2 regions of the Petrocella sp. genome follow, and region 1 is predicted to be linked to the other one. Evidence: predicted binding sites of a transcription regulator. Region 1 holds the regulator's gene; the other holds the start of a gene.
What was found. Region 1 encodes Rex, which represses fermentation and respiration genes when NADH is low (regulators of the CRP and FNR family bind a similar motif). Its sites were predicted from a motif close to ATTGTTAANTANTTAACAAT; they were not measured.

Region 1 (4,221 bases):
CCTAGAGGCGCTAAAAATCGGTAATGATAAGATAGCCAGTGAACTGACTAATATACATATTAAGAATACATCCAAGAATGTTAGTGAAAAAAAGATTGTTCAGATTTTGGATATGGATCATAATTAATAGTATTAAAAAGTAGTAACCATGGAGGAAAGTCTTAGGTTGCTACTTTTTTTAGTTTTATCTCAACGGATCCTATGAAAATCCATCCGTAGAATCACTACGTCTTTATTTTTTCTAGTGCATCATGAAGTTGCGTCCATGATTCATATAACTTCTCAAGAGAGGATTCAAGAACTGACTTCTCTTCAGTGAGCCTAGTAGCTGCTTCATGGTCCGTATACACGGCTTCTTGACAGAGTTGCTGATGGATACTCTCTATTTGCTCTTCGTGGCTGTGAATGTCCAATTCAGCTTTTTCAAGAAGGTTTTCTAGTCTTCGCCTTTCGGTTTTTTTTGCTTTATCGTCTAACCAGTTGGATTTGTTTTCTGTTGTTATCTCTGAAAGTATTGCTGTTTCTTCTGAATCATTTATGTCATGCTGTCTTAAGAATTCATCATAATCACCTAAATAGGTTTTGATTTTTTTTTCGGACAAATGCATGACTTTATGGGCGACACGATTGACAAAATAGCGATCGTGAGATATAAACAAGATCGTACCTTGATAACCGATTAACGCATTTTCTAGAACACTCTTTGAAATCAAATCCAAATGGTTAGTAGGCTCGTCCAAAATCAGGAAATTGGCTTCACTCAGCATGAGTTTAACTAAAGTTAAGCGTCCTTTTTCACCACCACTTAGCTTTGAAACATGCTTAAAAACATCATCACTCTTAAAAAGATAGGAAGCTAAGATGTTACGAATTTCTCCTTGCGTGAGTGTAGGGTAGGCGTCAGATATTTCCTCAATTAAGGTATTGTCTGAGTTTAACAATTGATGTTCTTGGTCGTAGTAGCCTATTTTAACTTTTGCACCAAGCTGAATCTGACCAGAATCGGCTTGCATAACTTTATTGATGATTTTAAAAAGGGTTGATTTACCTGATCCGTTATCACCAATGAGTGCAATATGCTCACCTTTTTTTATTTCGAACTGAATATGATCTAGAAGCTCTATACGATCAAAAGATTTACATAGGTCTATGACTTTCATAACATCATGCCCGCTTTCATAACGGGGTTTTAATTGAAGATGCATATCAGCCTGAACTTCCATAGGTCGGTCTAGACGTTCCACTTTTTCTAATAGTTTTTCACGGCTTTCAGCTCTTTTAGCAGACTTTTCTCGATTAAATGAACGTAACTTCTTAATGACATCTTCTTGTTGCTTTATGGTCTTTTGTTGTTGATCATAGTGTTTAGCTTGGATTTCTTTAATATGAGCCTTCTTTTTCATAAAATCAGAGAAATTGCCTTGGTATTCAATGGCTTTACCCATTTCAATCTCTATGGTTTTATTTACAATTTGATCAAGAAAAAAACGATCATGAGAGATGATAAATAAGGTACCTTTATAGGATTGCAAGAATCCCTCTAGCCAGCGAATGGCATCCATATCTAGATGGTTGGTTGGTTCATCTAACATAAGACAGTCGGGATTTAAGATGAGTTCTCTCGCAAGAGCCAGCCTTGTCTTCTGACCACCGGATAGTTTAGACACTTCAAGATCAAAGTCGTCTTGTGAGAAACCTAGACCTTTTAAAACACCTTTGATTAGACTTTCATATTGATAACCATCAATGGATTCAAAAAGATGACGTAATTTAGCATAATCTTCATTAAGTTTATCTAATAAATCAAGATCACCTTCATGAAGATGAATTTTTTCTTCTAAATCGGTAAGTTCATTTTTTATATGAACCAATTGCTCGTTGGCATTGTAAACAGTCTTGTAAAGGGACTGATTTGAATCGGATAATGCATTTTGCTTCAAATAGCCGAATGTTTTACCAGAAGCTTTATAGACAGAACCACGATCAGCTAAAAGTTCACCGGTAAGGATTCTGAAAAGCGTGGTTTTACCGGCACCGTTGATTCCAATGAGTGCTACTTTTTCGCCTTCATTGATAATGAAATTAATATCCTTTAATAAGGTATCTACGATAAATGATTTAGTAATATTTTTACAACTTAATATCATGATTGTATCCTTTCTTTATCTGTGTTTCGACATTATCATACCACTAATTAGAACCATTGAAAAGAAAAAGGAAAGTAAGGTACAAAATAAACAATATACTAATTAGAATTGACAGTTATTTAACAAATAGCTATAATGGTATTAAGATACGGAAGAATGGGGGCCATGATATGTCAGATAAGAGAATATCGACAGCAGTTATAAAAAGATTACCTAGATATTATAGATATCTTGGAGAACTACTTGAGAATGATATCGTTCGAATCTCCTCAAATGAACTAAGTCAACGTATGGATGTTACAGCTTCTCAAATCCGTCAGGATTTAAATAATTTCGGTGGGTTTGGTCAGCAAGGTTATGGGTATAATGTAAGTCACCTGTATAATGAGATTGCGAAGATTTTGGGGCTTGAGAATCACTATAGTGTGATTATAATAGGTTCCGGTAATTTAGGTCAGGCTTTAGCTAATTATACAGATTTTGAAAAGCGTGGTTTTGTTGTAAAAGGACTTTTTGATGTCAACCCAAGATTGGTAGGAATATCTGTTCGGGGTATGGATGTACAAGATATGGATCAACTTAAAGAGTTTGTTGTTGAAAATAACATTGATATAGCCATATTAACCGTCCCAAAAACCAAAGCACCTGCAATAGCCAATGATCTATGCGAATGGGGTATTAGAGGTATATGGAATTTTGCACCTGTTGATTTACAGATTAATAACTATGATGTGGTGGTTGAAAATGTTCACTTATCAGAAAGTCTGATGACTTTGTCTTATCGAATTAAGGATTCTGAGTAATAGTTTGAAATGTAATATACTTGTAATATATTCAATACTTAGTCAAGTTATAATAAGAGATAGGAAATGGTTTGAAGCTGATGGTACTTAGCTTAGAATTTTTTCTATCTTTTTTTACAAATATCTTAGCGTTCCTATTCTACAATGCAACCATCAAATACTATGTTAGGAGTTGTCATGATGGATAAAAAACCTCACATACAGATAAAGAAATCCGAACACATAGTCGTACTTGATCAAAATTGGCATAGTTTATTCACCGGTAAAAAACCATATAAAATAAAAACGTTAGAAAGCCAACTGAACAAACTATTAAAAGAACAGGGTAAGGTTAATACAGAATATAAAGCATACAAAGCTTTGAAAAAAAAGATGATGGATGACATCATTTCAGGTATGTCCCTTGCTTTTGACGATAAGCACGCAGAAGGCACAAAGGAACTGGAAAAAAAGCATAAGCATATTCAAGAGATTAATGGTAAGTTTGATGCCTATGAAAAGAGAAAACAAGAACTACCTCATGAAATAGAAAAAGTGAATCAAACCTTGCTTAAAGAAAGCATGATTATTTTCTATGAGCGTATGATACATAATAAAGAAAAGAAAAGAAGACTTGAATCTGAAATTCAGACCATACATGATAAAGTCAAAGAACTTGTTGGTAAAAAAGAAGATTTGGATGAAGAGAATACAAGGCTTTATGAATTCATACATGATTTAGCCGGTTTAGAAGTTATTGAACAATTGGATGCACATTACTTCGGAGGTGAAGAATGATTGTTGGCATAGGTAATGATATGATAGAAATAGAACGAATCCTTAAAGCAGTATCTAGGCCAAAATTTTTAATGAGATATTTTACAAAAGCGGAACTTAATCTATTTAGGGATAGAAAAATGAACCCATCTACCATTGCAGCAAATTTTTCTATCAAAGAAGCTGTAACCAAAGTCTTTGGGACAGGGTTTAGAGAGTTTGGTCTAAAAGATGTAGAAATATTAAGAAATGAACTTGGAAGACCCTATATTAAGTTGTACGGACAGGCAAAAGAGATGGAAAAGCAAATGGGAATCGACAAATGGCACATTACAGTTTCACATACGAAATCAATGGTTTCCGTTGTTGTATTGGGAGAGAAATATGATTGTAGCAAAGAGTAATCAAGTGGCACTGATGGATCAGACAACAATCAAAGATTATGCAATCCCTGGGATAGTTTTAATGGAGCATGCAGCTATGGCTGTGTGTGATGAGGTCCCTAAAAATCGCAA
Region 2 (4,221 bases), on a different contig from region 1:
TGGGAGAAAGCTTTACAAGTCTTACATTCAACCAACAACTTCCCTGAGTTTACAGGAAAAATATGTCCTGCACCCTGTGAAAGCGGTTGTGTTCTAGGTCTAATTAAAGACCCAATCACCATTGAACATATTGAGTTAGCCATAGCCGAAAAAGGTTGGGCAAAAGGATGGATTAAACCGGAGCCCCCTGCTATTCGTACAGGAAAAAGTGTGGCCGTTGTTGGTTCCGGTCCTGCAGGCATGGCAGCCGCTCAACAGTTGGCTCGTGTCGGACATCATGTTACGCTATTTGAACGTTCTGATGCCATTGGTGGTGCTGTAAGATACGGTGTGCCGGACTATAAATTACCAAAATCTTATATTCAAAGACGTGTTGACCAAATGGTAGCTGAAGGTGTCCAAATTAAAACCAGTACCAATGTGGGGGTCGATATTTCTGTAGAAACTCTTAAAACCGAGTATAATGTTATCTGCTTGACCGGTGGTTCAACTGAGCCTAGAGATCTGACCATATCCGGTCGCAATCTCAGTGGTATCCATTTTGCTATGGATTTTCTCCCTCAATCGAATAAACGTGTTGCCGGTAAGCAGATTCCAGAAGATATAGCGGTTACAGCTGAAGGCAAAAAAGTAGTGGTCATTGGTGGTGGTGATACCGGTTCTGACTGTATCGGCACTTCATTAAGACAAGGTGCTATTGATGTTACCCAACTAGAATTATTACCCATGCCTCCAAAAGAACGTGATATCACTCAACCTTGGCCGGTTTTTCCAAGGCTCTACAAGACTTCTTCTTCTCATGATGAGGCTGAAGCTGCATTAAACAAAGATATTCGTGAATTTTCTGTCGGTACAAAAGCTTTTCTCGGTAATGAAAAAGGTGAAGTAACAGGACTTAAGTGCGTCAGACTGGCATGGGAGCAAATAGATGGTCGTCACACTATGAAAGAAATTGAAGGTAGTGAGTTCATCCTAGAAGCTGATTTGATCCTCTTTGCTATGGGTTTCTTACACCCTGAGCATACCGGACTTTTAGATGATCTTGGTGTTGAGTACGATTCAAGAGGTAATGTTGCTACAAATCGAGAGTTCCAGACTTCTATCCCTGGCATTTTTGCTTCCGGTGATATGCGACGTGGCCAATCTCTGGTTGTTCATGCTATTGCCGAAGGAAGAAATATGGCTTATGAGGTGGATAAATACTTAATGGGTGAAACTTATCTTAGAAGTACGTTGAAATAGAAGTTTTTTGATACATTTTGGCTTTTTGTCAGATCTTGTGGTAATCCCTATATCAGTAAGTTAACTAGGTCTCTAAGCAAAGAAGCTTAGAGACCTAGTTTAATTCTCTAGGAAAGTCTGTGCTATGTTAATGCGTTGGAGCATCGCATTAACTATCAAGGAAATTCCACTAAGTAAATTTTTAACGAATTATCTATATTTGCTTTGAATATTTGTGACATTCATGATAAAATGTTCTAGGTATGCAACATACAATTTATAGGTTGGTTGATAAAATGATTACTAATCTCACAATCATTAAAGTCTTCCTATCCTTGCCTCTAATTATGACCCTTTACCCGTTCAAATTAGAGATATAAATTTGTCAATTTTTATACAATGGTTAAAGTGTTTTTGACGCCTTAACTATACTATCAATGTAACGGAAGGAGATCCAATATGATTTACTCACATGAAGTAGAAAATATGTGTACAGTTTCAAGAGGACCAATTCACGGACCCGCTCCAATTCCAGAAGAAGGAAAATGGGTCAAAGCTTACGATGTTTCCGACATCTCAGGTTTAACACATGGTATCGGTTGGTGCGCGCCACAACAAGGTGCGTGTAAGCTGACGCTTAATGTAAAAGAAGGCATTATCCATGAGGCACTTATTGAAACCATCGGTTGTTCTGGAATGACCCACTCTGCCGCTATGGCTTCAGAGATTTTGACCGGAAAAACGATTCTAGAAGCTTTGAATACAGACTTAGTCTGTGATGCCATCAACGTGGCTATGAGAGAACTCTTCTTACAAATTTCCTATGGTAGAACTCAAACAGCTTTTTCAGAAGGTGGTCTGCCTATCGGTGCCGGTCTCGAAGACCTTGGAAAAGGATTAAGATCGCAAGTTGGTACGATGTATGGCACAAGTGCTAAAGGTGTACGTTACCTTGAAATGGCTGAAGGTTATGTAGTTGGTATGGGCCTTGATGCTAATGGTGAAGTCATTGGATATAAATTTGTACATCTTGGAAAAATGATGGAAATGGTTGCTAAAGGCATAGATGCCAATGAAGCGATGGAAAAAGCAACAAGTCAATACGGTCGTTTTAACGAAGCTGTTAAAGTCATAGACCCAAGACACGAATAGAATATACAGGAGGATTAAAATCATGTTATTTGAAAGTTATGATAGAAGAATCAATCAAATTACGCCCGTGCTTGAAAAATATGAGCTTGGCACATTAGAAGATGCTAGACAATTATGTTTAGATAAAGGCGTTGATGTTCATGAGATTGTTAAAGGCATTCAACCAATCTGTTTTGATAATGCATTATGGTCATACACTTTAGGTGCTGCTATTGCTATAAAAAAAGGTCAAACAGCGGCGGCTGATGTTGCTGAAACACTTGGCGAAGGCTTACAAGCTTTCTGTATTCCTGGTTCTGTTGCTGACCAAAGAGCTGTTGGTATCGGTCATGGTAACTTAGCCGCTATGCTTCTTAAAGAAGAAACCCAGTGTTTTGCACTTGTAGCAGGTCATGAGTCTTTTGCCGCTGCTGAAGGTGCTATTGGTATCGCTATGAGCGCTAACAGAGTCCGAACTAACCCACTTAGAGTCATCTTAAATGGCCTTGGAAAAGATGCTGCTTATATGATTTCTAGAATCAATGGTTTTACACATGTAGAGACTGAGCTTGATTATGCTACCGGTAAACTTAACGTGATCAAAGAAACACGTTTTTCTGATGGCCCTCGTGGTGCTGTTAAGTGTTTTGGTGTTGATGATGTTGTTGAAGGTGTAGCTGTTATGCATGCTGAAGGTGTTGATGTCTCTATAACAGGAAATTCAACTAACCCAACTCGCTTCCAACATCCAACTGTCGGTACCTACAAAAAAGAATGCAACCTTCTTGGTAAGAAATTCTTCTCTGTTGCTTCTGGTGGTGGTACAGGTAGAACTTTACATCCTGATAATATGGGTGCAGGTCCTGCTTCTTATGGCATGACGGATACTATGGGTAGAATGCATTCTGATGCTCAGTTTGCCGGTTCTTCTTCTGTTCCTGCTCACGTTGAGATGATGGGATTAATTGGAATGGGTAACAACCCTATGGTTGGTGCTTCTGTTGCTGTTGCTGTTGCTGTTGAAGTAGCTATGAAGAAGGCTTAAGAATATAAATGGTTAATTCTAATAGGTCCCATGAAAACCCTTCCACAGTCTGTATGACTACGGTCTCCGATTGGTGCATCCATGCACCAAAAGTCGACGAGTAACAGCCATGTTGCTCCACTTCAGTTACACAGTCTGCTCCATGAACTTCATGGTCGATGTTGGTGAGATCCATATAAAATTATTCAACTTTATCTTGAAACTTTTTGAAGAGAATATTATAAAGCAGTGAGTTTTCATTTTTGCTAGACCTTCTTGAAGGTAAGGCTATAAAATGAATACTTACTGCTTTTTTTGGTGATTTTTATTGCAATTTTGATGCATACTTGGTACATTTATTACATTAAAAGAGATTATCTTTTCTGTTTTAATAAGTTCTAATGAAAGGTGTGTGCGTTATGAAGAACAGTTATGCTTTTTTTAATAATACGGAGTGTGCTTATTTCCCTTGCCATATGACAGATCAGCTGGATACTTTTAATTGTAAGTATTGTTATTGCCCCCTCTATTTATTGGAGTGTAAAGGGAATTTTATACTTGTTAATGGGGTTAAAGACTGCAGTAATTGCTTGTTGCCTCATCGACCTGATAGCGATTTATATATTAATAAGTTGCTTCGTGAACAAATCTTTAATAAAACTAAACCTCATCTATAAACCATCCTTGTTCCACGGGTTTTTCATAATGAGAGACGTCACTCATGTAAATCACGCTGAGTCGATCTTCATCCGAATTGATTCTGGTTAGACTTGTTGGTAATATTTGCTTACCTTCCCAAAAATGTTTGATATCCCGACCCTGAATATAATTTAGTAAGCCTTTTA

Region 2: the regulator Rex is predicted to act here: its motif matches at 1,603-1,622, upstream of AC6F8J_RS01910 (iron-sulfur cluster assembly scaffold protein).

What each region holds. Positions count from the first base shown of each region.
Region 1 covers NZ_JCBCDA010000066.1:4,597-8,817, reverse strand. The annotation lists gene AC6F8J_RS07600 (FCD domain-containing protein) at 1-127, shown strand, start outside; gene AC6F8J_RS07595 (ATP-binding cassette domain-containing protein) at 225-2,147, opposite strand; gene AC6F8J_RS07590 (redox-sensing transcriptional repressor Rex) at 2,318-2,950, shown strand; gene AC6F8J_RS07585 (hypothetical protein) at 3,131-3,727, shown strand; gene acpS (holo-ACP synthase) at 3,724-4,110, shown strand; gene AC6F8J_RS07575 (NAD(P)H-hydrate dehydratase) at 4,091-4,221, shown strand, end outside.
Region 2 covers NZ_JCBCDA010000012.1:4,438-8,658, reverse strand. The annotation lists gene AC6F8J_RS01915 (glutamate synthase small subunit) at 1-1,242, shown strand, start outside; gene AC6F8J_RS01910 (iron-sulfur cluster assembly scaffold protein) at 1,681-2,373, shown strand; gene AC6F8J_RS01905 (GGGtGRT protein) at 2,393-3,397, shown strand; gene AC6F8J_RS01900 (hypothetical protein) at 3,381-3,572, opposite strand; gene AC6F8J_RS01895 (cysteine-rich small domain-containing protein) at 3,778-4,053, shown strand; gene AC6F8J_RS01890 (histidine phosphatase family protein) at 4,037-4,221, opposite strand, start outside.